Regions from separate parts of the Halalkalibacter flavus genome, predicted to be linked through region 1. Evidence: riboswitches for the same ligand, from Rfam matches in the RefSeq annotation. Region 1 holds a riboswitch; the other holds the start of a gene.
The links. Region 1 has a riboswitch for cyclic di-AMP ahead of SAY88_RS02275 (potassium channel family protein). Riboswitches for the same ligand answer to the same signal wherever they lie in the genome.
Positions count from the first base shown of each region.

Region 2: linked by a shared signal. The riboswitch ahead of SAY88_RS24155 (potassium channel family protein) and the one ahead of SAY88_RS02275 (potassium channel family protein) in region 1 are both predicted to bind cyclic di-AMP.

Region 1 covers NZ_JAWRVK010000002.1:192,396-218,220, reverse strand. The annotation lists gene SAY88_RS02365 (Ger(x)C family spore germination protein) at 1-374, shown strand, start outside; gene SAY88_RS02360 (hypothetical protein) at 484-738, opposite strand; gene helD (RNA polymerase recycling motor HelD) at 890-3,178, shown strand; partial or broken gene SAY88_RS02350 (aldo/keto reductase) at 3,234-4,065, shown strand; gene SAY88_RS02345 (aldo/keto reductase) at 4,135-5,112, shown strand; gene SAY88_RS02340 (CAP domain-containing protein) at 5,216-5,848, shown strand; gene SAY88_RS02335 (MgtC/SapB family protein) at 6,005-6,700, shown strand; gene SAY88_RS02330 (hypothetical protein) at 6,836-7,114, opposite strand; gene SAY88_RS02325 (class I SAM-dependent methyltransferase) at 7,277-7,738, shown strand; gene SAY88_RS02320 (LVIVD repeat-containing protein) at 7,796-9,223, opposite strand; gene zwf (glucose-6-phosphate dehydrogenase) at 10,130-11,614, shown strand; gene SAY88_RS02310 (5'-3' exonuclease) at 11,829-12,695, shown strand; gene SAY88_RS02305 (MFS transporter) at 12,754-13,989, opposite strand; gene SAY88_RS02300 (DUF4395 domain-containing protein) at 14,128-14,532, opposite strand; gene SAY88_RS02295 (hypothetical protein) at 14,694-14,840, shown strand; gene SAY88_RS02290 (alpha/beta-type small acid-soluble spore protein) at 15,000-15,200, shown strand; gene SAY88_RS02285 (CBS domain-containing protein) at 15,311-15,742, opposite strand; gene SAY88_RS02280 (alanyl-tRNA editing protein) at 15,797-17,029, shown strand; cyclic di-AMP (ydaO/yuaA leader) riboswitch at 17,133-17,278, shown strand; gene SAY88_RS02275 (potassium channel family protein) at 17,342-18,004, shown strand; gene SAY88_RS02270 (TrkH family potassium uptake protein) at 18,006-19,343, shown strand; gene SAY88_RS02265 (ion channel) at 19,575-20,600, shown strand; gene SAY88_RS02260 (hypothetical protein) at 20,692-21,252, opposite strand; gene SAY88_RS02255 (DUF3900 domain-containing protein) at 21,537-22,592, shown strand; gene SAY88_RS02250 (glutamate-5-semialdehyde dehydrogenase) at 22,693-23,958, opposite strand; gene proB (glutamate 5-kinase) at 23,980-25,119, opposite strand; gene proC (pyrroline-5-carboxylate reductase) at 25,146-25,825, opposite strand, start outside.
Region 2 covers NZ_JAWRVK010000081.1:68-5,022, forward strand. The annotation lists gene SAY88_RS24150 (potassium channel family protein) at 416-1,444, shown strand; cyclic di-AMP (ydaO/yuaA leader) riboswitch at 1,528-1,674, shown strand; gene SAY88_RS24155 (potassium channel family protein) at 1,739-2,404, shown strand; gene SAY88_RS24160 (TrkH family potassium uptake protein) at 2,407-3,747, shown strand; gene SAY88_RS24165 (class I SAM-dependent methyltransferase) at 4,555-4,955, opposite strand, start outside.

The sequences.
Region 1 (25,825 bases):
CATATGTTGCTCTAGACTTAATTAATTCAAGGAGTAAAATCAAATCAAATGGTGATTTGGAAAATCCAATGGTCAATATAAGATTAAAGCTAGATGGGATGGCGATGAGTTATACGGGAGAACAAAATTTGGAAGAAGCCAATTCACGTAAGATTGTTGAAGACGCTATCGGTAAAAGAGTAGAAGAAGAATGTTTAAAGTTAATAAAAAAACTACAAGAATTGAAGGTAGATCCCGTTAGGTTTTCGGAATCTTTTCGAAGTAGAGTAAGTGGAGATTGGTCTGAAGATGAGTGGAGAAACGTCATTTACCCAAAGGTAACATTTGAAGTAGAAGCAACAATTGAAATTACATCAACAGGGATATTGGAGTAGGTTAAGAAAAAGTAATAGCAACAAAGCTCGGGTAATGTCACACTCCCCCGAGTTTTGTTGCACTTTTAGTAATATGAGGTTAGGCTAAAAACGAACTCCTTGCTTAAGATTATATACCTCTTGTCATAATTTCACGTACCTCATTCAAGCGCTTCTGTGCTTCTTCTAAACGAGGGTCATTATTTTTATCACCTACAAGTTGATCGAATTCACCTTGTAAATCACCTAGCTCTTTTTGAATGAATGCGTATTCCGTCGGATCGTTTTCGCGAATCATTTTTACTTCCATCAATTCCGTTAGTGCGCGGTCAATTAAATTTTGTACCCGATATAAACACTCTTCAATATAATCCTCAGATGCCATATTTTTCTCCTTTTTCCTGTATGATTATGTAACTATTATTTACTTCAATGTTACCCTTTTATACGGAAAGAAAAGAGGATACATGCATATCCTTATTGAAATATGTATATACCAGCTAGTAAGCAATAATATGTGGTTGAGGAGTGGGCAAATGAGTCGCAACGAGTGGCAAGAGGAACAACAACGAGTAAATTTTGTTGTTGAAGAAGTAAAAAAAAGAGAGATAGAGCTAAAAGAAAAATTAGGGGATGTTAAAGCAGACGTCCTTGACATCCGTAAGAGATTTTGGGATGACGTTACTGTTAACTTTGATACTGCTGATGATGTAGCGGAGACACATGCTAGCATTAAACAACAGGCAGAACTTATGTCTGAAAGAGAAAGAAGTCATCAGCATGATATAAAACAATTGAAAAGCTTACATAAGCTAAAGGAGTCTCCTTATTTCGGGAGAATTGACTTTTTAGAAAAAGGGGAAACAGAGGCGGAACCTGTGTATATTGGCACGGCATCCTTCGTCGATAAAAACGGTGTGGATTTTTACGTCTATGATTGGCGTGCTCCCATTTCTAGTTTGTATTATGATTATGGACCTGGACCGGGTTCGTATGAGACTCCAACTGGACCCATCTCGGGAGAAATAAATGTAAAAAAACAGTATATTATTCGTCAAGGGTGTATTGAGCATATGTTTAATACGGGAATTACTATTGGAGATGAGATGCTTCAGGAAGTTTTAGGCGGCCGGTCGGATTCCCAAATGAAGAACATTGTTGCTACCATTCAGAAAGAACAGAATCAGATCATTCGTAATGATAGAGGGAAGCTCTTAATTGTACAAGGTGTTGCTGGTAGTGGGAAAACATCGGCAGCGTTGCAACGTGTTGCTTACTTGCTTTATCGTTTCAGAAATACACTTGACGCTGATCAAATTGTGTTATTTTCACCCAATCCTTTATTCAACAGCTATATTTCAACCGTTTTGCCGGAACTAGGGGAAGAGAATATGCAACAAACTACATTTCAGGCTTATTTAGATTATCGATTAGGTGATGAATGGAAGCTTGAAGATCCTTTTACTCAGATTGAATATGTCTTATCAGCGAGAAATGACCAGGGATATCAAGAAAAAATTGAGAGTATAAAATTGAAATCTTCATTAAATTATATGCAAATAATGGATGACTTCATCGTTTCGCTTGAAAAAGATGGGCTTGTGTTTAAAGATGTTATTTTTAAAGGACAAACATTGATTTCAAGAGAAAAGATTAATCACTATTTTTACGAGTTAGATGATACAGTATCGATTCCTAATCGTTTTCAAATGGTTGTTGAGCTTCTTTTGAAAGAGGTTAGAAAAATTGAGCTCAAAGAGCGGGAACAGGAATGGGTTGAACAAGAAATTGATCTTCTCGATAATGAAGTTTTAATGAAGGTTCATCATAAAGTTGAGAAAGAAAAAAAGAAGGATTCGGATTCGTTTTATGAATACGAACGAGAACAAGAAATATTACGAGCTCTTGTTGTTAAGAGAAGATTTAAAAAAGTGAAAGAAGATATAAGCAAACTTCGGTTTATTGATGTTCCTTCAATTTATTTGAATTTATTGGAAAGAACTTTACCGGTTAGGCTACAGCGTCAATCAATGGATAAAATAAAGCATTCGATTTTCCCATATGAGGATGCAACTCCATACTTATATTTGAAAGGACAGCTTGAAGGATTTCAAGTAAATACAAATATACGTCATGTATTTATTGACGAAGCACAAGATTATTCACCATTTCAGTTTGCTTTTATTAAAAATATGTTTCCACGAGCAAAGCTTACTGTATTAGGTGATAAAAACCAATCAATTTATGCACATTCAAAAATTAGTAGCTTTTCGGCTTTGGAATCACTATATGATGAAGCGGAAATTCAAAGATATGAGTTAACACAGAGTTATAGATCTACAAAACAAATTATTAATTTTGCAAAACAAATAATTGATGCGAATATTGAGCCATTTAATCGAGAAGGCGAGAAGCCGAAATGTTGGAAAACGGATTCTTATGACATGAATGAAACGCTAATTGACCGTATTGAGGAACTAAAAAAATCATATTCAACTATAGCGATTATTTGTAAAACAGCGTTGGAAAGCGAAACTTTATATGATGAGATCAAAGAAAAACTCGACGTCCGTTTAATGAAGAAAGATTCAACTGGGTATGAATCAACAGTACTAATTATTCCATCTTATTTAGCTAAAGGGGTAGAATTTGATGCTGTTGTTGTCTATAATGCATCTCAGTCTTCATATAACAAAGAGACGGAGCGCAAACTGTTGTATACGGTTTGTACACGAGCTATGCATTCATTAGATTTATTGTATGTAAAAGACAAAAGTATTCTTCTTTCAGGTGTTTCGAATGAAACATATATTCAGTGCCCATGAGTCATATTATTTCAGTTTTCACTAGACATGGTAGATAATGAAAAAAGGGGGGGGCATGATGGTGACAAGTTTACAGTCTACAGTAACATTACATAATGGTGTACAGATGCCTTGGTTTGGTTTTGGCGTTTTTCAAGTAATTGATGGTCAAGAGGTTGTTGATTCGGTTTTAGCTGCGATCAAAGCAGGTTATCGCAGTATCGATACCGCTGCTATTTATGGCAATGAAGAGGGAGTTGGCCAAGCAATCAAGGAATCAGGTGTCGATCGCAGCGAATTGTTTATTACGTCTAAAGTGTGGAATGCAGATCAAGGATATGAAACAACATTAAAAGCATTTGACACAAGTTTGCAGAAGCTCGGTCTTGATTATTAGACCTATATTTGATTCATTGGCCAACTGCCGGCAAATACAAAGACACTTGGAAGGCACTAGAAAAGCTGTATAAAGAAGGTCGCGTAAAAGCAATTGGAGTAAGTAATTTTCATATTCATCATCTTGAAGACTTACTGAAGGGTGCTGCTATCAAACCAATGGTTAATCAAGTTGAATATCATCCACATTTAGCTCAAATAGAGTTACGAGCTTTTTGTAAAGAACAAGGGATTCAATTAGAGGCATGGTCGCCACTAAAGCAAGGGGAGCTTTTAACAGACGATACGTCAATGCTATTGCAACAAAGTATGGGAGTTCAGCTGCACAGGTAATTTTACGATGGGATTTGCAAAATGAGGTAGTTACCATTCCAAAATCCGTGAAAGAACAACGGATTATCGATAATGCAACTATTTTTGATTTTGCGTTAGCAGAAGAAGACATGGAAGCAATAAATCGATTAAATAAGGATGAACGTGTAGGACCAGACCCTGATAACTTTAATTTTTAATAGACCAAATAGAGAAAAAAGGGCTTTTCTGGCCCTTTTTACTCTAATATTGATAAGGAGGTGAGATTTTTGAAATATCGTCAATTAGGGGATACAGATTTAAAAGTAAGTGAGTTAAGTTTTGGTACGTGGGCGATTGGTGGTTCATGGGGAAAATCGAACGACCAAGAAGCTGTACTAGGTTTAGAATATGCGATGGATGCTGGAGTGAACTTCTTTGATACAGCGGATGTCTATGGGGATGGTCACGCAGAAGAATTGTTAGGTAGAGCAACAAAAGGCAAGGAAGATCAAATCTATATTGCTTCGAAGTTTTGTAGAGCAGGGGACATTCATAATTTAGAAACTTACTCGGAAAAAAGTGTTAGAGCTTATTGTGAAGCGAATTTGAAGCGCTTACAAAGGGAGAGAATTGATTTATTCCAAATTCATTGCCCTCCATTTGAAATTATCAAACATGGAGGAGTATTTGATGTATTAGATCAGCTTCAACAAGAAGGGAAGATTCGTCACTACGGAGTGAGCGTAGAAACTGTTGAGGAAGGGCTATACTGCTTGGATATTCCTAATGTGAAAGCATTACAAGTAATTTTCAATATGTTAAGGCAAAAGCCATTATATGATCTCTTTCCAAAAGCTTCAAAAAAAGGAGTCGGAATTTTAGCTCGTGTTCCATTAGCAAGTGGACTATTAACTGGGAAGTTTACGAAAGGTGCTAGCTTTGCAGAAGATGATCATCGAAATTTTAATCGAGATGGTGCAGCCTTTAATGTCGGGGAGACGTTTGGTGGACTTGAATTTAACAAAGGTGTTGAGTTAAGCAATGAACTAAAATGGATCGGCCGCGGGAATATGACAAGAGCTGCATTACGTTATATTCTTGATCAAGATTCTATTACTTGTGCAATTCCGGGATTTAAAACTGTCAAACAAGTAGAAGATAGCTTGCAAGCTGTGGACGTTCCATCATTTAGTAATGAAGAGTTAGCAAAATTAGAAGATTTTTATCAAAGTGAGGTTCATTCCCACATTCGTGGTGTATATTAGAAAACGGCATCAAAGTTTTCATACATAAATGACAAATTCATGGTATCGTTTCATCAAACCTAGAGACAATAAAATTGTAAAACATAATTCTCGGAGGTTAGAAATGAAACGATTACATGTTTTAATGGTAGCTGTTGTTCTTATGTCGATGTTTTCTATTCAACCTGCTGTAAATGCTGAGGTAAAAATGTTTAATGAGCCACCTTTTTCTCACTATAAGGTGTCACGCGGGGATACGTTTTGGTTTATTGCTCAACGATATGGATTAGATTATCGTGAACTAATGAGATTAAATCCGGATGTGGTACCTACAAACATGCATGTTGGGGAAGTCATTCGCTTGAAGCCGGAAGCTTCTCATCATAGCGCATTTGAAGATCAAGTCGTATCTTTAGTGAATCAAGAAAGAAGACAGCGTGGCTTAAATCCAGTGCAGCACAGAGCGGATGTCAAAAATGTAGCACATAAAAAAGCTCAGGATATGATTAATTCAAATTACTTCTCTCATAATAGTCCCAATTATGGTTCACCATTTGATATGTTGCGTACGTTTGGAATCAGTTACCAAGCAGCGGGTGAAAATATTGCTAAAGGGCAAACAACCCCTGAACAAGTGATGAGGGATTGGATGAACTCCCCTGGTCATAGACAAAACATTTTAAACCCACAGTACGATACAATTGGTGTTGGATTTTATCATGGTGCGTGGGTACAAATGTTTATTAAAGCTAGATAGTTCTTTTTAGAGATTATAAATGTTAGAAGACAAGGTGTCTTATGGAGAATGCTACTCTTATAAGACACCTTCTTTTGTGTGTTCTTGAATGAAAAGAGGAAACTGTTAATGAAATAGCGAAATTAGAAAAGAAATCGATTGTAATGGAGGGGTGCTATGTTTATATCCATTGAGCCTAATAGTTTTCTTTTTAACTTAGCTATTGCAACGATATTATGTACTGTTATTGGGATAGAAAGAGAATTGAAAAGGAAGCCGTTAGGGCTAAAAACATGTTTAGTCATTGGAATTATGAGTTGTTTGCTTACATTTGTTTCAATTGCTGGTGCAGAAAACTATGCTGCTGCCCATAGCAAACCGATGGATCCGTTGCGACTTGCAGCGCAAATTGTTTCGGGGATTGGCTTTCTAGGAGCTGGTGTCATACTGAGAAGAAATAATGACATGATTTCAGGTCTGACAACAGCGGCGATGATTTGGGGAGCTGGCGGCATTGGTATTGCATGCGGAGCAGGTTTTTGGATAGAAGCGATTGTTGCAACAGTTCTTTTGCTCATAAGTGTTGAGTTTTTGCCATTTCTGTTTAAATTTATCGGACCAAAAGCGCTAAGGCAAAAGGAAATAAAAGTGAAAATAACGGTCAATTCTGCAGAGAAACTTACATTTATTCTAAAAGAATTGAAAGAGAACCAAATGAAAGCTAGGAAAGTTAGGGTAAAAGATTTGGGCGATTCAGATTTACAACAAATGGAATTACTATTGTTAGTCGATGAGAAGATTTATACAACTGATATTTATTTTGCATTAAAGAAAATGCAGTATGTTAATGGGGTGGAGCTTGAATCGAGATAAGATGCCGATTACAACGTGCATCTTTCTTCTAATTACTGAATCGCCTTTTTAGGGCATAAGAGGAGCTAATCGGTTTCTAGTTAAAAAAAGAGGAAAGCAAACATAAAAAGCTCCTTAGCTTTTGCCCAATTCGATTTACATGAAAAAGATCCTGAAAATACTGATAACAACTGCGATGACACTAATTCCAGTTCCTGCTGACCATTTAATTAGCTGCAATTGCTGTTGCTGCATTTTGTTTTCCACTTCTTGAGCCAAAGCAAACTCTTTCTCAGACAAAATGCTATCGACAATTTCTGGGATGTCTGTTTGATTTAGTTGTTGTTCATTTGTTACACGAAGTGCCTCTATTTTTGCTTCTAATTCCTTTATTTTCAACTCTAATTCTCTCTGTTTTTTCTCCATATCATCCATATAACCACTCTATTTATAGCTTATTCCTACTGATTCTTTGTGCATGTATCAATACCTATAAAAGAATAAATAATTCGTGAAGAAATGATATACGAGGCCATTAGCCCAATCAAAAAAAACTATTTAACATAGGAATAGAATTGTGAAGTTTAGCTTTACGACATTGAAAGGAGTACTATAAACGTGGTCGAAGGGTCAGTGGAACATATGCCTTTTTCTAATAACACATATGATTACATTATTTGTGAATCAGTACTAGCCTTTGTCGATGTGAATCAGGCATTGGAGGAATGTTACAGAGTTCTGAAAGACAAAGGAATCCTAATTTTAAACGAAATGTCACTTGTACAATCATTAAATGAAAATGAGCTCAATCGCTTTAAAGGATTTTATCAACTACAAGAATGTAATACAGAAAATCAGTGGAAAGAAAAGCTTGAGCAAACAGGATTCACGAAAATAGATTCATTATTTAATTCCACTACTATAGAAAGCCAACCGATTGAAATTTCACTTTCTCCGAATATTGATCCAAAATTATTAGACATGTTAGATGAGCATCAACGACTGCAACAAGAATTAGATGGGAAGGTAGGGAGTATTGTATTAAGGTGTCAAAAATAACAGGATGACTCTAACTGATCGAATCGACCAGTTAGAGTCATCCCTATCCAATACTAGTTAGCGCCCCTTTCCGTTGTTAACTACTTTGTTACCTCTTGCTAATACTTTTAATCCTTGTCCCATATCGGATGCTAATACATAGTTACGGTCTACAAAGACTCCCCAAACATTGGCAGATTCAGGCGTATAGCGACCGATTTCAGTTGGATTATTAGGATCAGTAATATCAACCATAATTACTCCACCAGAATAATATGATAAGTATAGTGTATTTCCGTGCACTTTTGGATCGTGAACAGTTTTAGCAAAAGTTGTTCTGCCTTGTGATGTTTCAGGAATATCATACGTTAACTCAGTCGTAAATTCACTAAGAAGGACAGGATTTGTTTTATCTTTAATATCAAGGATACGTGTATATCCATATGCATCTTCATAGCCATTCCCAACCGGATTCGATACTTCACGTGTTTCAATTAATATGTTGCCGCCCCTAGCTAAAGCAGCCGAGTGAGCAGCACCTTTTTGGTCATCTCGATACTCTGTTCTTCCAAGGTAGACTGGATTTTCTGGATCTTTAATGTCAAAGATCACTGTTCCTAAATCCCACATAGATACATACGCATAGTGCCCATTATTGTCAGTAATGACACTGTGGTTAAAGACTGGTCTTGTATGTCCATCAGGTGCGTCCCAGTGATATCCGTTAAAGTTTTCTGATATTTCTTCTAGCTCTCTTGGGTCCCATCCCCATAATTTTTCAGGGTTTGAAGGGTCAGAAACATCGATAATTTGAAAATCTTCATTTTCTCCGTGTGTATAATAATCAGCATAAGGACTAGATGCCAATACAATGGCGCGATTTCCTTGAGTCGTTAAATACAGCTCATGCGTCCCAGTAATTCGTCTATCTAATTCATAAAAGCCTAACTTTTGTGGATCAGTTGGATCGGTTACATCGTATAAAAGCACACCTCCAACACTATCTGGTCTGCTCGAATTGTTCCGAGATGTTTGTTGCACACTCACAGCTGCAAGGTCACCTTTAAAGTGTGGTGTACTCACAGATTTGACAATGACCTTTTCTTGCCATGTATATGGAACATCGTGAGCAAAAACAGCAATTTCAACTGGATTTTCTGGATCTTTTAAATCAAATACGCGGACTCCGCCATTTCCACCATTTGCTGTATGAGTGCCTAAATAAGCATATCCTTTATGTGCATAAACATCAGCAGTGTTATTCTGAACACCATCTAACTCTTGTATTTGTACAGCAGCAGCTTCATGGAAATTTCCAACATTTTTCTCTCCCTTTAACAGGCTGCTTTCTAACGTCTTTAGATCTTCATTTGAGAAAACAAGACGTTCTTCACCTTTATTAACATCTGAACCGAGTGCGTCATGCGCAAGGGAAGTGGGGACAGTTGCTCCAAATGCCATTGTTCCAACTAGTGCAGTAGTAAGTAGTAGCTTTTTCTTTTCCAAATAAACCCCTCCAAATTTTGTCATTTGTGTCACACAAATCGGATTATAAACAGATAATTGTAATTTGACCACTCGATCGATATTTCGATATAACTTTTTCTTGGATGTATCTACCAAAAAAGACCTAAAAAATTAGATTGGTATGTGAATAAATTAAATATTTAGGAGCACTAATGAACTGACAATTTTGAAATAAGAATAGTCCATTAGTATTATTTTTTCCTTTTGTTAAATAGTTCTCACCGTGCCTAAAGCTGTCTATTTCGCAACTCGAAAGGAAGTGCTAAGTAATTTAATTTTGAGTTGTTTTGAAGTCGTGTATTTAATACAAATGGTATAGTTCTTGTATCAAATTGATTTGATAAATTATTTTTTGTCGATAATTTTAAAAATGAGTCGTATGATCAATTCTATCGACTTAAAAAAAGGTTAACTTTACATTTTTAGTCTATTTTTCTAGGTCTAATCACACAGGTGGGGATTAGGTCTTTATTTAATGTTAAATTAGTTTAGGAGTTATAAAAATAATATGGTTTCTCGAGATTTATTGGATTATTTTACTTAATAGCATTTTAATAAATTCAATAAAACGACATATTTTTTTACCTAATTGTAAAATTGAACTGGACTAGATTTACCATTTCGTATAATATTATAAAAAGTCAAAAAAAATGAAATATTGAGTCAAGAAAATATCAGAATAAAGAAATTATTGTTGCTTTTTTCTGTTTATTCTTTCCGAAACAACGTATTATCAATAGAATTAATAAAAAATCTAATGCGGTTATTTTATCTTTTTGATGGCAAAAATGAAGATAATGAGTTTCGGAAGTTGACTTAATGAGTAAGTTTGCGTTACTTTTTTATATAGGAGAAGAGAGAACTACGTAAAGAGAGGCTGGACGAATGAAAAACATAGAGAACCCTAAAACAGCTTTTGTTATTTTTGGAGTAACAGGAGATTTAGCAAAAAGAAAATTATTTCCGTCCATTTATAAATTATATAAAGCGGGAAAATTGTCAGAAAACTTTGCCGTTATCGGTGTAGCAAGAAGAGATTGGTCAGATGAAACGTTACGTGAGAATGTTACGAATTCAATACCTCAAGGAGAGGACGCTGAATTGGTTCAAAGATTTTGTTCCCATTTCTACTACCTTCCTTTTGATGTGACCAATAAAGAGTCGTACCATGAATTAGATTCGAAGTTGAAACAATTCGATGAAGAATACGAAATCCCTGGAAATCGTATTTTCTATATGGCAATGTCGCCAGAGTATTTCGGAACTATTGCTTCAAATCTGAAATCGGAAAAAGTAACGGAAACAAGTGGCTGGACAAGGCTTATTATTGAGAAGCCATTTGGTAGGGACCTTCCATCTGCTGAAAAGTTAAACAACGAGATACGCCAAGCTTTTTCAGAAGATGAGATTTACCGTATTGATCACTATTTAGGAAAAGATATGGTGCAAAATATTGAGGTTATCCGATTCGCTAATGCGATCTTTGAACCATTATGGAACAATCAATACATATCCAACATTCAGATTACGTCAAGTGAAACATTAGGTGTCGAAGATCGCGGTGGATATTATGAGACATCTGGAGCCCTTCGTGATATGGTACAAAATCATATGCTTCAAATGGTTTCATTGCTTGCTATGGATCCGCCTATTCGTCTAACAACAGACGAAATTAGAAGTGAGAAAATTAAAGTTCTCCGTGCGCTAAGAAATTTCTCTATTGAGGAAACACCAAACTATTTCGTAAGAGGTCAATACGAAGCAGGTGTAATCCAAGGGGAGGAAGTTAAAGGGTATAGAGAAGAAAAAAATGTAGATCCTAATTCAATTACTGAGACATATGTTGCTGGTAAAATTTTGATAGATAATCATCGCTGGGCAGGAGTTCCATTCTATATCCGAACAGGAAAACGAATGACTCAGAAATCAACTAAGATTGTGATTCAATTTAAAGACAGACCTATGAATCTATATTATAATGAAGACTCGCAAAGATATTCTAATTTATTGGAAATTTCCATTCAGCCAGATGAAGGAATTACTTTACAGCTTAATGGAAAAAAAGTTGGGACCTCAGGTGAAACAACACCAGTTCAACTTGACTATTGCCATGATTGTGTTGATACATCTAATACGCCTGAAGCATATGAACGTTTAATTTATGATTGTATTTTAGGAGATGCGACGAACTTTGCTCATTGGGATGAAGTGGATTTATCTTGGACATTTATTGATACCATTTCTAAAGCGTGGGAAAGCAGGGACATCGAAGTAGCTACTTATGAGGCTGGTTCTATGGGTCCTAAGCAAGCAGATAAATTACTTGCAGATGATGGATTCCATTGGTGGCCTATTACAACTAGAAGTTAAGCCTAAAACGGGTATAATAATGGAAAAGGCTTTGTCTCAAAAAAGACTGTAACAGAGGTTGCAATGGCGGCGTTCGCTACGTACCTTAAGAGGAGAAACTCACTCCTCTCAAGGCTGTAGTGTGCCCGCTCTTGCTTTTGGGTTATGCCAAAAGGTCAAAATCAGACCTTTTGGCATAACCCCTTTTATGTTGTTTAACTAAGGAGATTTGCATATGGATAAAAAGAAGATTTTACTCGTAGATGGAATGGCATTATTGTTTCGTTCATTTTATGCGACGGCAATGAGCGGGTATTTTATGGTAAATAGCAAAGGTGTTCCAACTAATGCTATTCATGGATTTGTGAAACATTTATTTACAGCTATAAATGAACACCAGCCGACGCATGTCATTTGTTGCTGGGATATGGGAAGCAAGACATATAGAACTGAGTTATATCCAGAATATAAAGCAAACAGAGGAGAACCACCAGTAGAGTTGATTCCTCAATTTGATTTAGTGAAGGAAGTTGTCCGGGATCTAGACATTCCAAATATCGGCTTGGAAGGGTTTGAAGCTGATGACTGTATTGGAACATTGGCAAAGAAGATGGGTCAACATTCAGAGGTGGCAATCTTAACTGGCGATCAAGACATTTTACAATTGTTAGATGAAAATGTGTCTGTTATTCTCTTAAAAAAAGGATACGGAAATTATGATGTGTTTAATGAAGAAAGATTTCATGCCGAAAAAGGGATACATGCCGCACAAATGATTGATCTAAAAGCATTAATGGGTGATAGTAGTGATAATTATCCTGGTGTAAAAGGGATTGGTGAAAAAACGGCATTACGGTTACTGCAATCTCATGATTCAATTGAAGGCATTTTAGAAAATATTGAATTGCTTACAAAAGCCCAGCGGAAAAAAATAGAAGAAGAAATTGAGATGCTGCATTTGTGTAGAAAACTCGCAACGATTCATTGTGAGGTAGATATTCAATGTACGCTTGAAGAGTCCATCTTTAACATTAATAAAGATAAAATGTTAAAGAAATTTGAAGAGTTAGAGCTTAAAAACTTAGACCAAATCTTACAATAAGCATTTCTTCAAAAAGAGCTTGAACAAACCTTAAGGATTTGTTCAAGCTCTAATTTTTTCATGAATTGTTTTCCTCAATCCATTTATCAGAAGGTAAAAAGAAAGTTAAAATACCGATTAATGGAAGGGTTACTGTAAACAATATCGTGTTTGTTAAACCGATCACATCGGCCATAAGCCCAAGGCCGACAGAACCTAGAGCCCCCATCCCAAACGCAAGGCCGACAATCAGTCCAGATACCATTCCAATCCTACCTGGGACTAGTTCTTGCGCATAAACGACAGATACAGAGAAGCTGGATAAGATAATAAATCCAATAATAGCAATTAATGGATATATAACAATAGTTCCAACATGTGGAAGTAACAGGGTAAGCGGAGCTGAACCGAGCATTGACAGCATGATGATATTGCGCTTTCCAAAGCGATCTGCCAAAGGTCCGCCAGCAAATGTTCCTATTGCACCGAAAGCTAAAAAGATAAATAAGTAAACTTGTGCTTGCCCAATTGACATTTTATATTGTTCAATCAAATAAAAAGCATAAAAGTTTGTCATACCAGCATGAAACCACGAACGGGCGAAGACTAAGAAAACAAGCAAACAAATGGCCATAAAAATTGTTTTCTTCTTTTTACTAGTATTCTCTGCTTTGTTTTTCGGTTTTTTCGGTGCGGTAAATATTGTGTTCGAATTAATTTGAACGGAATACCATCGTGCAATATAAAAAAGAAGACCAATAGCTATAGCGGCTAAAATTGTAAACCAGATTGAGCCAAATTGCCCTAAAGGCACTAGAATAAGAGCTGTAATTAAAGGTGCAAGTGCTTGACCTGCATTTCCACCAACTTGATAAATTGATTGAGCAAGGCCGCGCCTGCTGCCCGCTGCCATATAAGCAACACGAGAACCTTCAGGGTGAAAGGTTGCTGAACCGAGTCCAATAAAAATGACTGAAAGGACAACAAATAAAAACGAAGGAGCAAAAGCAATTCCAAGCACACCTATAAAAGTAAAACAAAGGCCAATGGGTAAAGCGTAAGGAGATGGCTTTCTATCCGTAAATGTCCCGACAACTGGTTGGATAAGTGATGATGTGAGGTTTAGCGAAAAGGCAATTAGCCCAAGCTGTGTAAAAGTCAATCCCATCGATTGTTGCAAAATAGGAAACATTGCAGGAACGAGAGATTGAATCGTGTCGTTTAAGAGATGGACAAATCCAATAATGAGTAAAATACGATATGCTGTTTTTTGTTCAGGGACTTGAGTATCGATTTGTTTTTGTTGAGCTTGCATTCTGTTCGTCCTTCTTTCTATACACTAAATATTTACATAAATTATATCATGTTACTTCTTAGTTAGAACTTTAAATCATGTAAAATTAAAGAGGGTATTGAAAAAGGTGGTCTTCCTTTTTTCAATACCCTCTTTTGTTTAATTGATTCGCTTGTGCTTCCACATCATGTAACGGTAGCGAATGGTGCAGCCGATACAAAATCCAAGTATAGCAATGCCTGCTGCTAACAGGACCATAATGCTAAATACATAACCAAGAGCTACAAATCCTACATTGAAAAACAACAAAGATAAACCTAGACAAATAGTTGCGATCCATTGATTGAAAATTTGTTGATCAGGATCTTCGAGAATGTACTTATCTTTTGGCTTCTTTAAAAACTTTCTGCCTACTATCATAATTATATTATGCTTCGTTACAAGTGTAATAACTCCAATGATAAATGGAATAAGTAATATCCATTTAGAAAGCAGCAAGCTCAAAAGGACAGTAATGACGATAAACGCTTGATTTGCTTGCACGAGTGGTTTTGGAATTCCCATTAAAACAACCTCCTTATTTATGTATATTATATAACGCTGATTTCAGATGTGCATGTATTTGGATTACGAATGATAGGAAATGTTCTAAAAAAAGACATTAATTGTTGGAATGCTTTTTTCGACGTAAGGTAATAATATACTTGGTTAAGGAGGTGATACCAATGGCAAAGCGTAACAAAAACAAAAACACAAATAATAATAACAACAATGTTGAAGTAGAAAATGCAAATGTTGAATTTGCAGAAGAAAATGATGCACAAGAATTAAACAACCGTAACAACCGTAAGAATCGTAAGAACAATAAATAACATAGCTGTTTTGGTTTTACACATAGTACGAAAGAAGATCCTAGTAAATAACTAGGGTCTTCTTTAATGAAATGAAAACATTACCAGCTAGGAAAATACATAAGGAAAACTGGATTACACACGATAGTTAGTACAAAGAAAAAAGCGAGGTGATATGAAATGGCAAACAACAGCAGCAATAAGCTTGTCGTACCAGGAGTAGAACAAGCTTTAGATCAAATGAAATACGAGATTGCACAAGAGTTTGGTGTTCAACTTGGCTCGGATTCAACCTCACGTTCAAATGGGTCGGTTGGTGGCGAGATCACTAAGCGACTTGTCCAACAAGCTGAACAACAGTTTGGTGGTTATCAAAAATAATACAATAGATGGCATGCAGCTTAAACATTTTGTTTAAGCTGCTTTTTTAGTAGGTCACATGTTGAGAATGTTAGAAACAAAAAAAGAGGGCTTTTGTGCCCTCTTCCTTTTTACGATAGGCCGTGATCTTTTTCTGAGATCTCAGAAAGTGCTTCTCCGGCTTCATTTTCATAAATGTTTTGAGTAGCCAAATCTCCAATCGCTACCATCCCAACAATTTTTCCGTTTTCTACAACTGGCAATCGACGAATTTGGTGCTCTGCCATCATGTTTGCGGCTTCGTGAGGATCGGTTGTTGGAGATGCTACAGTTAAATTTGTTGACATGCATTCCTCAACAGAAGCGTGTGTATCGTCTCCATCTGCTGTAGCACGAATCGTTATATCTCTGTCTGTAATAATCCCTACTAGTTCACCATTTTTCACAACAGGGATCGAACCGATATCCTTTGACTTCATCATTGAGGCGGCTTCTTGAATAGACTGAGAAGCTTCGATCGTGATTACATCTGTTGACATGATTTCATTTAAGTTTTGTGCCATTATAAACACTCCTTTCAAGAGAAGTATCTGTTAAGATGAGTTATTTATGCATGCATGATGAAATGGTATGATAACAGTATTGGGAGATTTTGCGTAAGGAGAGTATATTGTAGATGCATAAATTATTATTTAGATGCCTATTTAAAACAATTTCAAGCTAAAGTAATCAAACAGGAACTCGATAATGAGGGAAAATGGTACATCGTTTTAAATGAGACAGTTTTTTACCCAACAGGAGGAGGTCAGCCTCATGATACAGGGGAACTTGAAAAGGAGCCTGTAATAGGAGTTGAAGAGGTAGACGGTGAAATCCGTCATTACGTATCCAAGCCTATTGATAGTGATGACCTTGTACATGGGAGCATTGATTGGGAAAGGCGATTTGACCATATGCAGCAACATGCTGGTCAACATCTCTTATCAGCATCATTTGCAGACCTATTTAATCTAGAAATGGTCAGTTTTCATTTAGGAAAAGAAGTATCAACGATTGACCTGCATACCCCGGATTTGTCAGAAGCTCAAGTAAAAGAAGCTGTTCAATTAGCAAACAACATAATACTTGAAAATCGGCCGATTGAAACAAAATGGGTGGACAATAATGAACTGAAACATTATCAATTAAGAAAAACACCATCTGTAACAAAAGATATTCGCCTTGTCATAATACCGGATTTTGATTATAACGCCTGTAATGGAACGCATCCTAAATCAACTGGAGAAGTTCGAGCGATTAAAGTACTAAATTGGGAAAGGCAAAAGAAAAACATACGAATACAGTTCGTTTGCGGAAACCGTGTGTTAAATCAGTTTGATAAAAAACAATCTGTCTTACTTGCATTAATTGAATTAATGAGTGCACCAGAACTAGATCTTGTGCATGTTATAAAGCAAAGACTGGTCAAAGAAAAAGAATTGGAAAAATCACTCGAAAAGCTCAAGGAAGAATTGCTTTCTAATGAGGCGAAAGAATTAATTAGTTCAGACGAGTTGGTTATTGGGCGTACATACGAAGATAGATCGATAAAAGAATTACAGAAGTTAGCTCAAATAATAACTGGTCAAGCTCCTAAATGTACTGTGTTCTTCGTTTCAAAAAATGAGAATCGCTTACAAGTTAACGCAGCTAAAGGGAAAGAATCAATTTTAAACTGTAAGGAGCCTGTATTGGCTGCATTACCTATTATTTCTGAAAAAAGCGGGGGAAGTGAATCGCTTGTTCAAGGTGGTGGAGGTGCCTTGACTTTATCTTCGGAATTTTTAGAGCAGATTCTTGGCCGTGTGTGACTTTTTGGCGTAGCCCTATGATAAATTGCCGTTAGTCGTATTAATAATAAAACATTGACAAAGCTAAAAAAGAGGAGTAAATTTTCACTAACAACTAAAAAGAGCCTTTTAATCGCTTAATCATTTAAAGAGCGGGGGAACCAAAATTGACGGATACAACCGTCTTGGGGTGAATCTTACGTATGTAAGAAGGGGTACTCTCAATCCCTAATCCGACAGCTAACTTCGTCAGCGTTTTGAAAAGAGAGAAGGGTCTATCGACCATTCTTTGTGATGGTCTTTTTTTATGCACTAAACAGGGAGTGGGGGAAAATGGCAGTAAAAAAACAATTTGCTGTAATTGGCTTGGGACGATTTGGTGGAAGTATTTGTAAAGAGTTATACAAAATGGGACATCAAGTTTTAGCTATTGATAATCGAGATCACAAAGTGAATGAATTTGCAACGTTTGCAACTCATGCAGTTATTGCCAATTCAACAGATGAAAAAGCTTTAAAATCTCTAGGTATAAGAAACTTTGAATATGTAATTGTTGCAATTGGAGATGACATACAAACAAGTATTTTGACAACCCTTCTATTAAAAGAAATGGATGTTAAAAATGTGTGGGTGAAAGCTCAAAATGCTTATCACCATAAAGTGCTAGAAAAAATAGGGGCAGATCGCATTATTCATCCAGAGCATGATATGGGAATTAGGATTGCCCAACATTTGAATTCTGAAAAGATCGTAGACTATATTGAATTATCAGAGGAATATAGTATTGTCGAATTGTTAGCGACTAGGAAAAATCACAATAAATCATTAATTGATTTGAATGTTCGAGCAAGGTACGGTTGCACAATTTTAGCCATAAAACGAAAAGAAAACATTAATGTTTCTCCATTGCCAGATGAGGTCATTTATGAAGGTGATATGTTAGTAGTTATTGGTCATAAAAATGACCTGAAACGTTTTGAAGACGAAGGAATGTAATATGTTTTTCAAAAAGGAGATGTTACACCGTACTTTTCAAATGTCACCACCTCAAATTTTAGCGTTAAGCTTTCTCGTTGCAATTGTAATAGGAACGGTACTATTAAAATTACCAATTTCGACTGTAGAGGGCATTTCTTGGATTGATGCTTTGTTTACAGCTACGTCAGCAACAACAGTAACGGGGCTCGTTGTTCTTGACACAGGGTCTGCTTTCACGATTTATGGTCAATTTATAATTATGATCCTCATTCAAATTGGCGGTCTAGGGTTAATGACATTTGCAGTTTTAATTGTACTTATTCTGGGAAAGAAGATCGGATTAAGGGAGAGACTAATCGTTCAAGAAGCCTTTAATCAGACGTCCATTGGCGGAGTTATTCGATTAGTGAAAATCTTACTCATATTCACCCTTCTCATTGAAGCTATCGCAGTATTGTTATTATCAATTCGGTGGGTACCGGAATATGGGTGGGCTCATGGCATTTACTCGAGTATTTTCCATTCTATATCCGCCTTTAATAATGCTGGTTTTTCTTTATGGGCCGATAGCTTAATGGGGTACGTTGGTGATCCTGTTATTAATATTGTAATTACATTACTCTTTATTACTGGTGGGATTGGATTTACAGTGTTGTCTGACCTATGGCATACAAAGGAATTTCACCATCTTTCGTTACATTCAAAACTTATGCTTGTTGGTACGTTCGTGATCAATACAGTAGCCATGCTATTTATTTTTACCGTTGAATATGCGAATCCACATACTTTAGGATCATTAGCTTTAGATGAAAAGGTATGGGCAGCTTATTTTCAAGCTGTCACACCTCGTACTGCAGGATTTAATTCGCTAGATATCGCTAGTATGGAGCAAGGTTCGATTGTATTTATGCTTTTATTAATGTTTATTGGTGCTGGAAGTGCATCAACAGGAAGTGGAATTAAGCTGACGACATTTATTATAATCATTATGGCAGTGTGGACTTTTTTAAGAGGAAGAAATGAGACTGTTATTTTCGAGCGCACGATTCGAAATCAGATTATTATTCGATCGTTAGCGATTGTTGTGATTAGTTTATTGGCGGTTTTTTTATCGATACTAGCATTATCAATAACAGAGAGTGTCCCATTTATTATGATAGTTTTTGAGGCATTTTCAGCCTTCGGGACGGTAGGATTATCAATGGGTTTAACGGGAGATTTAACACCTATTGGAAAAGAAATCATTATTGTTTTGATGTTTATAGGTAGAATTGGCCCATTAACACTAGCATTTTCTTTAGCAAGAACGCAAAAATCGAACGTACGTTATGCAGATGGCGAAGTATTCACAGGATAAAAAGAGACTGTATAAAAACCAAGAACAACCCCTTTTGAAAGGTTTGCAATGGCAGACTCGTCGTGCGCCTCTTATGAAAAAACTACTCAAAACAGGCTTCATAAGATTGTGACTGCATAGCTCATTGCTTAGAGGCTGTCTAAAAGGTCAAAGAACGGACCTTTTAGACAGCCTCTTTAAATGTGGAAATAATGGGAACAATAATTGAAGTTAGAAGAAGGAGGGGTAAATATGCTGTTTATTTTTGAAATTATGAGAATCACAGTGAAAATAAAAAAGTTAATTTTGCTATTGCTTACGTTCATTTTTTTAATATGTAGTGCCTTTTTTATTCATTGGTTAGAGCCTGAAATGTTTCCGAACCCTTTTATTGGGTTTTGGTATGTAATGACAACTGTTACAACAACAGGCTATGGTGATTTCGTGCCCGAGACGACATTAGGTCGTCTGTTTGGGTTATTTCTCTATTTTGTCGGTATTGGATTAATTGGTATTGTCATTGGGAAGATCGTAGAAGGATTTGGGATATACAGAAAGCTAAAGGAGGAAGGGAGATTGAGTTACAAAGGACAAGGTCACTATGTGATCGTAGGGTGGTCAAGTAAAGCTAATCATACAATGAATGAAATTCTAGAGATAGATGATAACGCAAAGATTTTAGTAATAGATTCAAGGGCAAAGACTCCTTTTGAACATGAGAAAATGAGTTATATTCAAGGAGACCCAACCGATAAAGAAACATTAGAAAAAGCGAATATATTACAGGCAAAAGCTGTATTGATTTTCACACAGGACAATGAATTTAATCCCACAGCAGCTGATGGCCAATCTTTGCTAACTGTGTCTGCGATTGAAGGCTATGCAGTTGAAATGAAACAGGAAATCTATACAATTGTTGAAATTCTTAAGGAGAAACATATCTCCAATTTTAAGCATGCGAATGTCGATGAATTTGTCATTGCAGATGAGGCACTTTCTGATTTAATGGCCAAATCAGCCATTGATAAAGGTTCAAGTAAATTAATTATGAAATTACTAAGTAGAAAAAGTGGGGTTGATATTAGGAAAATAAAAAAGCAGCCAGCTTGGCAAACATATAATGATGCATTTGAAGAATTAAAGCAACTCGGGGCTACACTTATATCTGACCGAAATGATTTTAATTTGGTGACAAAATTAGAGGAACCGATACCAAATGAAGCGGAACTGTATGTCATTTGTAGCAAAGAAGCGTATGAGAAAATGGCTACATCTTGAGTCCATGAACAACTGTTTTAAAAAGCCTTAAAGAGATTAGGGGGTCACTTCAAAGTCAAACACCTTTTGGGTAACCCCTTTTTTGACAGAACTATAAGAATAGCAATCCAAAAATCGTTGTAATTGTTAAATCAATGATTACGGGTATGAAACTTTTTCGAACGAGATCTAAAACTGATATTTTGGCAACTCCGGCAATGGCAATAATAGGTGACCATGCAACCAATGTCCCGCCGCCAACCCAAATAGCTCCGATTTGACCAATAGCTGCCAAAGTGGCAGGGTCAACTCCCGCGGAAGTCGCAAAGGCATCAGAGAGGGAACCGATTAACGGCAGACCAGAGAATCCGGATCCGTCTAGACCAGAAATCATTCCAAGTATAAGGATTCCAAAACCGGTAATAAAAGCATTATCTGGGATAGCGTGTTGACTTGACTCTACTAAATCAAATAAAAAGGCAGGTGCATGATCAGGATCATTTACTCCTAAAATACTTGCAGAAAACTCTCCACTTCCCATAAAGAAAAAGCCTGCTATTGGAATGACTAACCCCATGACTTTAAAGGCAAAAACGAACCCCTTGACGATATGATCACTGACTTCTTTTAACGATCTTCGATAATCACGGAATAGAGATATAGAGATTAACAATAGAAGCGCAATACCACCAATTATTGAAGCGCCTGCTCCGTCTGCAATGGCTAGAATAGCATAAGCATGTTCCGGCTAAATATAACCAGTGTGCAAATGTTAATTCCATTGTTCTAATCTCCTTTGTGCGGATTGTAGAAGAAACGATACCATCCTATGCAGGAGCCCAACTTAATGTGAAAGAGGTCGTTTACCTACACTCGAATAAAAGACATTACCAAAAAACAATGATATAATTTGTACGTTAATTTTATAGTGCTTAATATGAGGAACTAGGTGATCTTATGGATTTTACGATTAATTATTTAGCATTCTTTGTCGTTCAAGTCGACGGACAAGGAGAGCAAGCAGATAAGCGTTTTAAACATTACCAAACTTTAGATGAAGTGATGTACATAGATAGTGCGTTAAAAGATTTTCTTGATGGCGAATTAATGAAAGTTGCAAAGCGGAAGGTAGAACGGAACCCAAAGTCAGATTCAGTTCCAACGAAAATCGGTCGGTTTATTGTGGAACCAGGATATGATTTGGAGACAAATCCCAATTATAATATGTTTCATAGAATTCGTTCAGCAGGTTCAATAGATGATTTTAAGAATAGTAGTGAAGAGTTGGTTCAAGCTTATATGGATACAAGTGCGATAAGGGGAGGAGCATTACTTGTTCTCCGAGCTAAATTTAATAAATACTTTGATGAACCATTTGTCTTTGTTCTAAAATGTGACTTTGAACAAAAAGTAGCAACCATTACAGATGAAAAAACGATGATTCGAAATGTTGAACGAGCGATTACAACCAAAAATATGAAATCTATCCAATATCCTTATATGCCTGAAGAAGGCATGCTTGAGGAGTGGGAGTTGAAAATTCATCAATCCTCACATGCACGATACTTTGAAGACTTTTTAAAGTTTGTTGAGTACCATCAATCGTTACCAGAGATTGTCAAAACACAGGTTGTGCAAATGGCACAGCAACATATTGCTGAAACGTATCGGGAGGAAAGTCCTGAGCGTCAGCAAGAGGAAGAATACATTGAAGCTTGGTCGAATACTCCAGTTCGTGAAATGCAGGAAAAGTGGACACCGGAGCAAGTTGTAGAAGCATCTGCACCAATCATTGAGCATCAACCGGAAATTCCGTTAAAGCTGAAGCTTGACCATATTGATGTGAAGGCGATGCTATCAGATTTTGGGGAATCACTTCATATTGCGAAGGTGAATGGGCGGTATGTGATTGTGATTGAAGGAGATGCGTTTACGTTTGAGAAGGGGGTTTCACCGGTGGAGTTTTTGAAGCCTGAACCTTTGGATGAGGTGCTGAAGAAGATTGGGAGGTAGGTGAAGGGGTATTGCCTAAATAAGAAATGGATGATGGTTTCTCCATCCATTTCTTATTTAGTGAGGATAATATTATAGCTTTAAGGGTTTACCCTGAAAACTACCTAATTTGTCCATTTCCTGAAATTTGTAATTTTGTTGTTGTTAATGCTGGCAGCCCCATTGGTCCACGAGCATGCAATTTTTGGGTCGAAATTCCAATTTCTGCTCCGTAACCTAAAGCACTCCCATCCGTAAATCGTGTTGAGGCATTATGATAAACGGCAGCAGCATCAACCTCCTGTAAAAATTGATCTGCAATGTTTTGGTTTTCTGTAATAATCGCCTCAGAATGTTTCGTTCCATATTTTTCTATATGGGTAATAGCCTCTTGAATGTCATTAACAAGTTTAACGGCAAGATCTAAACTTAAATATTCCTCAGCCCAATCTTTTTCAACAGCCTCAACAGAGCCAGGGATCATTTTCACAGCTTCCTTATCACCATGTACGCTTATGTTATATTCGTTGAGCTTAGAAATCAGCAAATCCTTATGATTCATAAACCAATCTTTTTGAATAAGTACTGTTTCTAAGGCATTACAAACAGCAGGTCGATCAGTCTTAGCATTAATAATAATTTTTAACGCTTTTTCTACATCAGCTTCTTTGTCTACATAAATATGGACGTTACCAACACCGGTCTCAAGGACAGGAATGGTTGCTTTTGTTACGACGGTTTCAATTAATGAACCACCACCTCTAGGGATGAGAACATCGATATATTGTTTTAAGGTAAACAGTTGTTCAGTCGCTTTTCTATCTGTACTAGCGATAAATTGAACTGCGTCTACTGGTATTTTTGTTTTATTGAGAGCTTCATGAATGACAGAAACGATTGCTTTATTTGAAGACAAAGCAGAAGAACCGCCTTTTAAGATGATCGCGTTTCCTGATTTTAATGCAAGTCCCGTCGCATCGACCGTTACGTTCGGTCTAGCTTCATAAATCATTCCTATTACTCCGAGAGGAACACGCACATTTTTTACTTTCAGTCCATTTTCCAATGTCCATTCAGAAACAATTTCACCTGTAGGGTCTTTCAATTTAACAACCTCTCTTAGACCATTGGCAAAGTCATTTACACGTTCTTTCGTTAGAAGGAGACGGTCCATAAAGGCACGATCGAAGTTTTTTTCTTTTCCTTTATCAAGGTCCTTTTGATTCTCATTTAATAAAAATGAGTAATTCTTTTCTAATTCATCCGCAATGATAAGTAAAGCTTCATTTTTATCGTTTGTAGACAAAATACTTAATGCCTTGCCAGCTATTTGGGCCTTCTTTGCTTGCTCTTTCACATTTATTTGACTACTAGCTATTGTACTCAAGCAGATTCTCTCCTTTAATTGTTAGTTTGGTGTAGTTATATTTGTATAGCAAACGAAGTCATTTTGACTAATGGCTTCACTTTTTGTTACTTTTATATGGTCTGGAATTTCTTTTAGTTTGAGTCTTTTGATTTCCCTTAGCTGCTCAGCAGAGTAATTAATGACACCACGCCCGACTTCGTCTCCATTCATATGACGTATAACAACAACATCACCACAATCAAACGTTCCATTCACTTCCCGAACTCCTTGTGGAAGTAAGTGACTTTGCTCTTCTGTAATAGCGATACGTGCTCCTTCATCAATAATGACTTCGCCTTTTGTACCTGAATTAAACGCGATCCAATGCTGTCTTACATCTAGATCATCTTGCTCTGCATTCGGTTTAAAATAGGTCCCTTTTGCTCTATGGTTCACAGCATCCAATAAAATATTTGGTTTATTCGCATCTCCAATAAATGTTTCAATTCCTGCAGCTAGTGAGATTTTTACGGCTTCAATTTTAGAACCCATTCCTCCTGTTCCAACTTCACTATCTGAATCACCTGCCGCAGCTTCAATCTCTGGAGTAATTTCTTGAACTACCTCTATAAGCTTAGCGTTAGGGTTTGTTCTAGGGTTGTCGTTATATAGCCCATCAATATCTGATAAAATAACGAGTTGATCTGCTTCAACCAAACCTGCGACCTTAGCTGATAAGGTGTCGTTATCGCCAAATTTTAATTGCTTAATGGTAATAGTATCGTTCTCGTTAACAATTGGAACAGCTCCTCGTTCTAAAAGGACTTGTATCGTGTTTCGGGCATTCATATACCGTTTTTGATCTAAAAAATCACTTCGAGTAATTAATATTTGTGAAGCTACATATCCATGAGATCCAAATCTCTCTGAATATGCTTCCATCAAAAGGCATTGTCCGATGGAAGCTGCAGCCTGTTTTTCAGCCAAGTTATGAGGGCGTTCTATAAAGCCAAGTTTTCGATATCCCGCCGCAACAGCCCCTGAAGATACCAAAACAAGTTCATGCCCATCATCTAAAATAAGCGCAATTTCATCCACTAAGCGGACTAATTTTCTTATACTAATTTCACCGTTTCGACTCGTTAATGAACTACTGCCAATTTTGACAACAATCCGTTTCTTTTGTTGACCTTCTCCCAATTGGAATCACCTCTATTTTTTAAAAATCATCTTAGTGTGTTTTCAGGTATCGTAGACATCTCTTTAGTAATTTCTCTTGAACGTTCAGCTGCTTGTTTAATACACTCAATTATAATTTCTTGGAATCGATTGTTTTCTAATACATTTAGTCCAGCCTCTGTGGTTCCTCCTGGACTTTTCACATTGAGATATAGCTCTTTTGGTGTTTGGTTTGAGGATTTTAACAAGTCGATAGCTCCCTGTATCATTTGCAAAATTAATTCTCTCCCCAATTCTTGCTCAAAATGAAGTTCTTCTAAAGAATGAAACATGCCTTCAACTAAATAATACATATAGGCAGGACCGCTTCCAGCGATAGCCGTGACACTGTCCACATCTTTTTCTAGTACTTGTTTTACGGTACCTACTGCTTTAAACAACGATTCTGTGACTGCCAGATGTTCATCGCTGACGTATTTGCCTGGAGAGATAACAGTTGCTGATGAGCCGACCGCTGCTGATGTATTAGGCATCACTCGAATAACTGGGGCTTTATGACCTAGTAAGTATGAAATATAATCAGTTGTGATTCCGGCTAGCACCGAAAGGATTAGTTGTTTTTCTGAAGTGTACGATCGAATAGTTTTAATAGCTTCTTGAACTCCAGCTGGTTTCATTGCGAGTATGACAACATCAGCTTCTGCTAAGACTTGTTCATTGCTTGAGC
Region 2 (4,955 bases), on a different contig from region 1:
AGCATCATATTCTGCTTCCTTACTGCAACAAGAAAAGGCAAATCCCCCTGTTCAGCATTCGCACTCCATTCGTTGAACAAAATTTAAGGTGTTTTCAACAAATTATTTAATTTATCCAACGCTTCACTTACTTCTTTTCTTAGTTGTTGTACCGAGTATATCTTCGCTACATATAACCTAATAAGTCCAAGAGTCTTTTACAACATTGTACAAGCCCTTTACTGTCATGTCATGGTACAAAGCTCTGATGCCTTCTATACCAGGCTCGGTAATAAGTATATGCGCTATAGTCACAATTGCAAATTTACTCTAGTAAACTTACAATTGTAACTTTACCCTCTAACCGTAATTTTTTAATTTGATCACTTATAACGTCATTAACATTGGAAATCTTATTAATAAAGGAGGTTTTTAAATGTTAATGATATTTGAATTAATGAAAATTACGGTCAACATTAGAAAGTTAACCCTTTTACTGATATCAGTTATCTTTCTAATTAGTAGCTCATTTATTATTCACTGGTTAGAACCTGAAATGTTTCCGAATCCCTTTATTGGTTTTTGGTATGTTATGACTACTGTGACAACGACAGGATATGGTGATTTTGTTCCAGATACAACAATAGGCAAGATTTTTGGATTATTTTTATACTTTTTTGGAATAGGCTTAATCGGTATTGTGATTGGCAAAATTGTAGCAAGCTTTGGTGTGTTACGAAAAATGAAGGAGGAAGGGAAATTGAATTATAAAGGAAGGGGTCACTATGTGATCATCGGCTGGTCCAATAAAGCAAAACATACTATGAATGAAATCTTTGAAATTGATGATCAAGCTAATATACTTCTTATCGACACCCTACCGAAAGCTCCTTTAGAGCGCGTAAGGTTTACATATATACAAGGTGATGCAACTGATAAAGAAACTTTGGAAAAGGCCAATGTACTCGATGCAAAAGCTGTATTAATATTTACTGGAGATAATGAATATAATACTGTCGCTGCTGATGGGCAATCACTATTGACTGTGTCGACAATTGAAAGCTATGCCGTGCAGATGAAAAAAGAAATCTATACCATTGTGGAGATTCTCAAGGAAAAGCATATTTCAAATTTTGAACATGCTAATGTTGATGAGTTTATCATAGCCGATGAAGCTTTATCCGACCTAATGGCAAAAGCTGCAGTAGATAAAGGATCAAGTAAGTTAATTATGGAACTTCTAAGCAGGCGAAGCGGCGTAGACATTCGTAAAATCAAGAATAATCAAGTCTGGAAAACGTATAATGATGCTTTTGAGGCTTTAAAAAAACTAGGAGCAAATTTGATTTCAGATCGAGATGATTTTAACATTCTATCGAAATTAGGCGAAAGCATTCCTAATGATGCTGAGCTTTACGTTATATGCAGTAAAGAATCATATGACAAAATAATGGAAGCCAGATAAATTAAGGCTTTAAAATTTCCACAAAATGTATTGACAATCTAATAAAACAGGAGTAAATTCTCTATTAGTAAATTTAATAATTTACCTTTTAGTCGCTTAATCTTTTTGAGCGGGGGAACCAACTTTGATGGATATTTTTCCATCTTGGGGTGAATCTTACTTTAGTAAGAGGGGATACTCTCAGTCCCTAATCCGACAGCTAACCTCGTCAGCGTTTTATTTGGAGAGAAGGGTCTGTGTTGGACCATTCTTAGTGATGGTCTATTTTATTTTGCAAAAAAGAGGTGGAGAAAAATGGCAGATAAGAAGAAACAATTTGCCGTTATTGGCTTAGGCCGATTCGGAGGAAGTGTTTGTAAAGAGCTCTATAGAATGGGGCACCAAGTATTAGCAATTGATAATAGAGAACAAAAGGTAACTGAGTTTGCCCAACACTCTACCCATTCTGTTATTGCGGACTCGACTGATGAAAAGGCATTGCAATCTCTAGGCATTCGGAACTTTGAGTACGTGATCGTCGCAATCGGGGATAATATTCAATCAAGTATATTGACTACGCTTGTCCTCAAAGAAATGGAAGTTGAGAACGTATGGGTTAAAGCACAGAATGCCTATCATCATAAGGTACTAGAGAAGATAGGTGCCGATCGAATTATTCACCCTGAACATGATATGGGTATCAGGATTGCCCAACATTTAACCTCAGAAAAGATTGTTGATTATATTGAGCTATCTAATGAATATAGCATTGTTGAATTATTAGCAACAAACAAAGTGCATCACCGATCGATTATTGATTTAGATGTTCGTGCTAGGTTTGGTTGTACAATCTTGGCCGTAAAACACGGAGAAGAGATTAATGTATCTCCTCTGCCAGATGATATGATTTATGTAAATGATGTCCTTATCGTAATTGGACACAAAAGAGATTTAAAACGGTTTGAGGAAGAAGGTATGTGACCATGTCCTTTCCTAAAAAAGGTATTTTACATAAGCGACTTCACTTATCCCCTCCTCAAACGTTGGCTCTTAGCTTTTTTCTTGCTATTGTGATTGGGACACTTTTATTAAAACTTCCTTTTGCAACAACAAAGCCAATTGCCTGGATCGATGCATTATTTACTGCAACATCCGCCACAACCGTTACAGGTCTTGTAGTTGTAGACACGGGGACAGCTTTTACGGTATTTGGACAAGTAGTGATTATGATACTAATTCAAATTGGTGGATTAGGATTAATGACGTTTGCAGTATTAATTGTCGTCGTATTAGGAAAAAAAATTGGGTTAAAAGAACGAATGTTAGTACAGGAAGCTTTAAATCAAACTTCCATTGGTGGCGTCATACGTCTCGTAAAGATTTTATTTATTTTCGCTGTTTTAATGGAATTGATTGCTGTTATATTACTCTCCATTCGTTGGGTTCCAGAGTACGGTTGGGCTTTTGGCATCTATACAAGTATTTTTCATGCAATTTCTGCATTTAATAACGCTGGATTTTCGCTCTGGTCTGATAGCTTAATGGGATACGTTGGAGACCCTGCTGTAAACATTATTATTACATTACTATTTATTACAGGCGGGATTGGTTTTACTGTTTTGTCTGACTTATGGCATACAAAAGAGTTTCATCGACTATCCTTACATTCGAAATTAATGTTAGTTGGTACATTAGTCATAAATGTTGTAGCTATGATGTTGCTTTTCACACTAGAATACGCCAACCCGGCTACTTTAGGTACCCTAGATCTCACGGATAAGCTTTGGGCTTCTTATTTTCAAGCAGTTACACCTAGAACGGCTGGATTTAATTCAATAGATATTGGCAGCATGACTTCTGGATCAATTGTCTTTTTACTACTGCTAATGTTCATAGGAGCAGGAAGTGCTTCCACAGGCAGTGGAATCAAGTTGACAACATTTATTGTTATTGTCCTGGCTGTTATCACATTCCTAAGAGGAAAAAATGATGCTGTAGCGTTTGAACGCACAATTAGACTTCAAATGATCATCCGCTCATTAGCAATTGTTGTGATTAGTTTGTTTGCTGTATTCCTTACCATCCTAGCTCTGTCTGTTACAGAAAATGCTCCATTTATTATGATTGTCTTTGAAGCTTTTTCTGCATTTGGTACCGTTGGGTTATCGATGGGGTTAACAGGAGAATTATCTCCTTTAGGAAAACAAATTATTATTATTTTAATGTTTATTGGACGAATCGGGCCATTAACATTGGCTTTCTCATTAGCGAGAGCTCAAAAATCAAGCATCCGTTACCCAGATGGAGAGGTATTTACAGGGTAATGTTAAAGCTAAACTTTTAAATTAAAATAAAGCCTCTTACACACTGTAATAAATAGTCAATTAATAAAATGTCACACATTATAAAGGGTAAAAGAATTAGGATAGGAGAGCAGTGAGAATATCTGCTTTACCTATCCTTTTATTCTAGTAACTGCTTCGTTAGCACTAGAAGCTGTCAGCTCTATTCCGCTATCGCTCCCGATAGTTAAGTTTATTCCATAATATTTTGCTCTACTTGCTTCATATAATATTCGATTGCTAGATTGAGTCATTTTTGTTCATCTTCTGTAAATGGTGAAGGTGCTGTATTTTCTAATTCTTGAATATGCATATCTTACGTATGCATACCATGAAATAATACGGTCTATCCACTTCTCCTTCTTCCTCAACTAACTTAATAACTCTTTTAATAGATTTTATTGATTGTTCAATTTGTTTCTTTTCTATTTCTAAAGCTTACATATGAAGGGATAAACTTTCATTCAGTTCAACGGTAAAACTCGTTTCATGTAAATGCACAACAGTTCCTCAACTATTACACCCCTTATTTTAAGTGAAACTCTTTACAAATACCTATCAACCATAAGATTCAGCAACTTTATATCTTTTATTTGTTCAATATGTCTTTGCTCGTGTAAGTACAGTAAGGTGTTGCTCCGTTAAATGGTCCTTTACATGAAGAAAGACGCTTTCCTTATTTCAGAAAAGCGACTTCAGGACAGCTCTCTATTAACCAATCTTGGTAATGAGATAGTAACTCTCTAGACTTCCATTCATATGCGTTTGGTTCATTTTCAGGTGGCGGTGCTATAAAAGGTTTTTGAACAAATACATTAAAAAAGTGCATACCGTCTTTGTTTGTGTAACTCTTATAATTATCAAATATTTCTCTACGGAATTTGGGATTAATGTAATGTAATGTAATACGCCACTTGAAAACAAGATATCAAATTGTGTATTTAACCTAAAATCTGTAATATCATCCTTAAAAACTTTCACATTAACTCTGGCCATATCTGCAAATCTCTTTGTTTTTTCAATCCCTGCATCTGAAATATCAAATGCCGTTACATCATAACCATTTTTTGCAAAAAATACTGCATCTTTCCCTTCGCCACAGCCTATGTCTAACAATTTCAGATGTTTAGTAGGTGGCATAAGTTCAAGAACCTTATAGCAATCTTTATTAGGCTTTAAACCCCAATAAT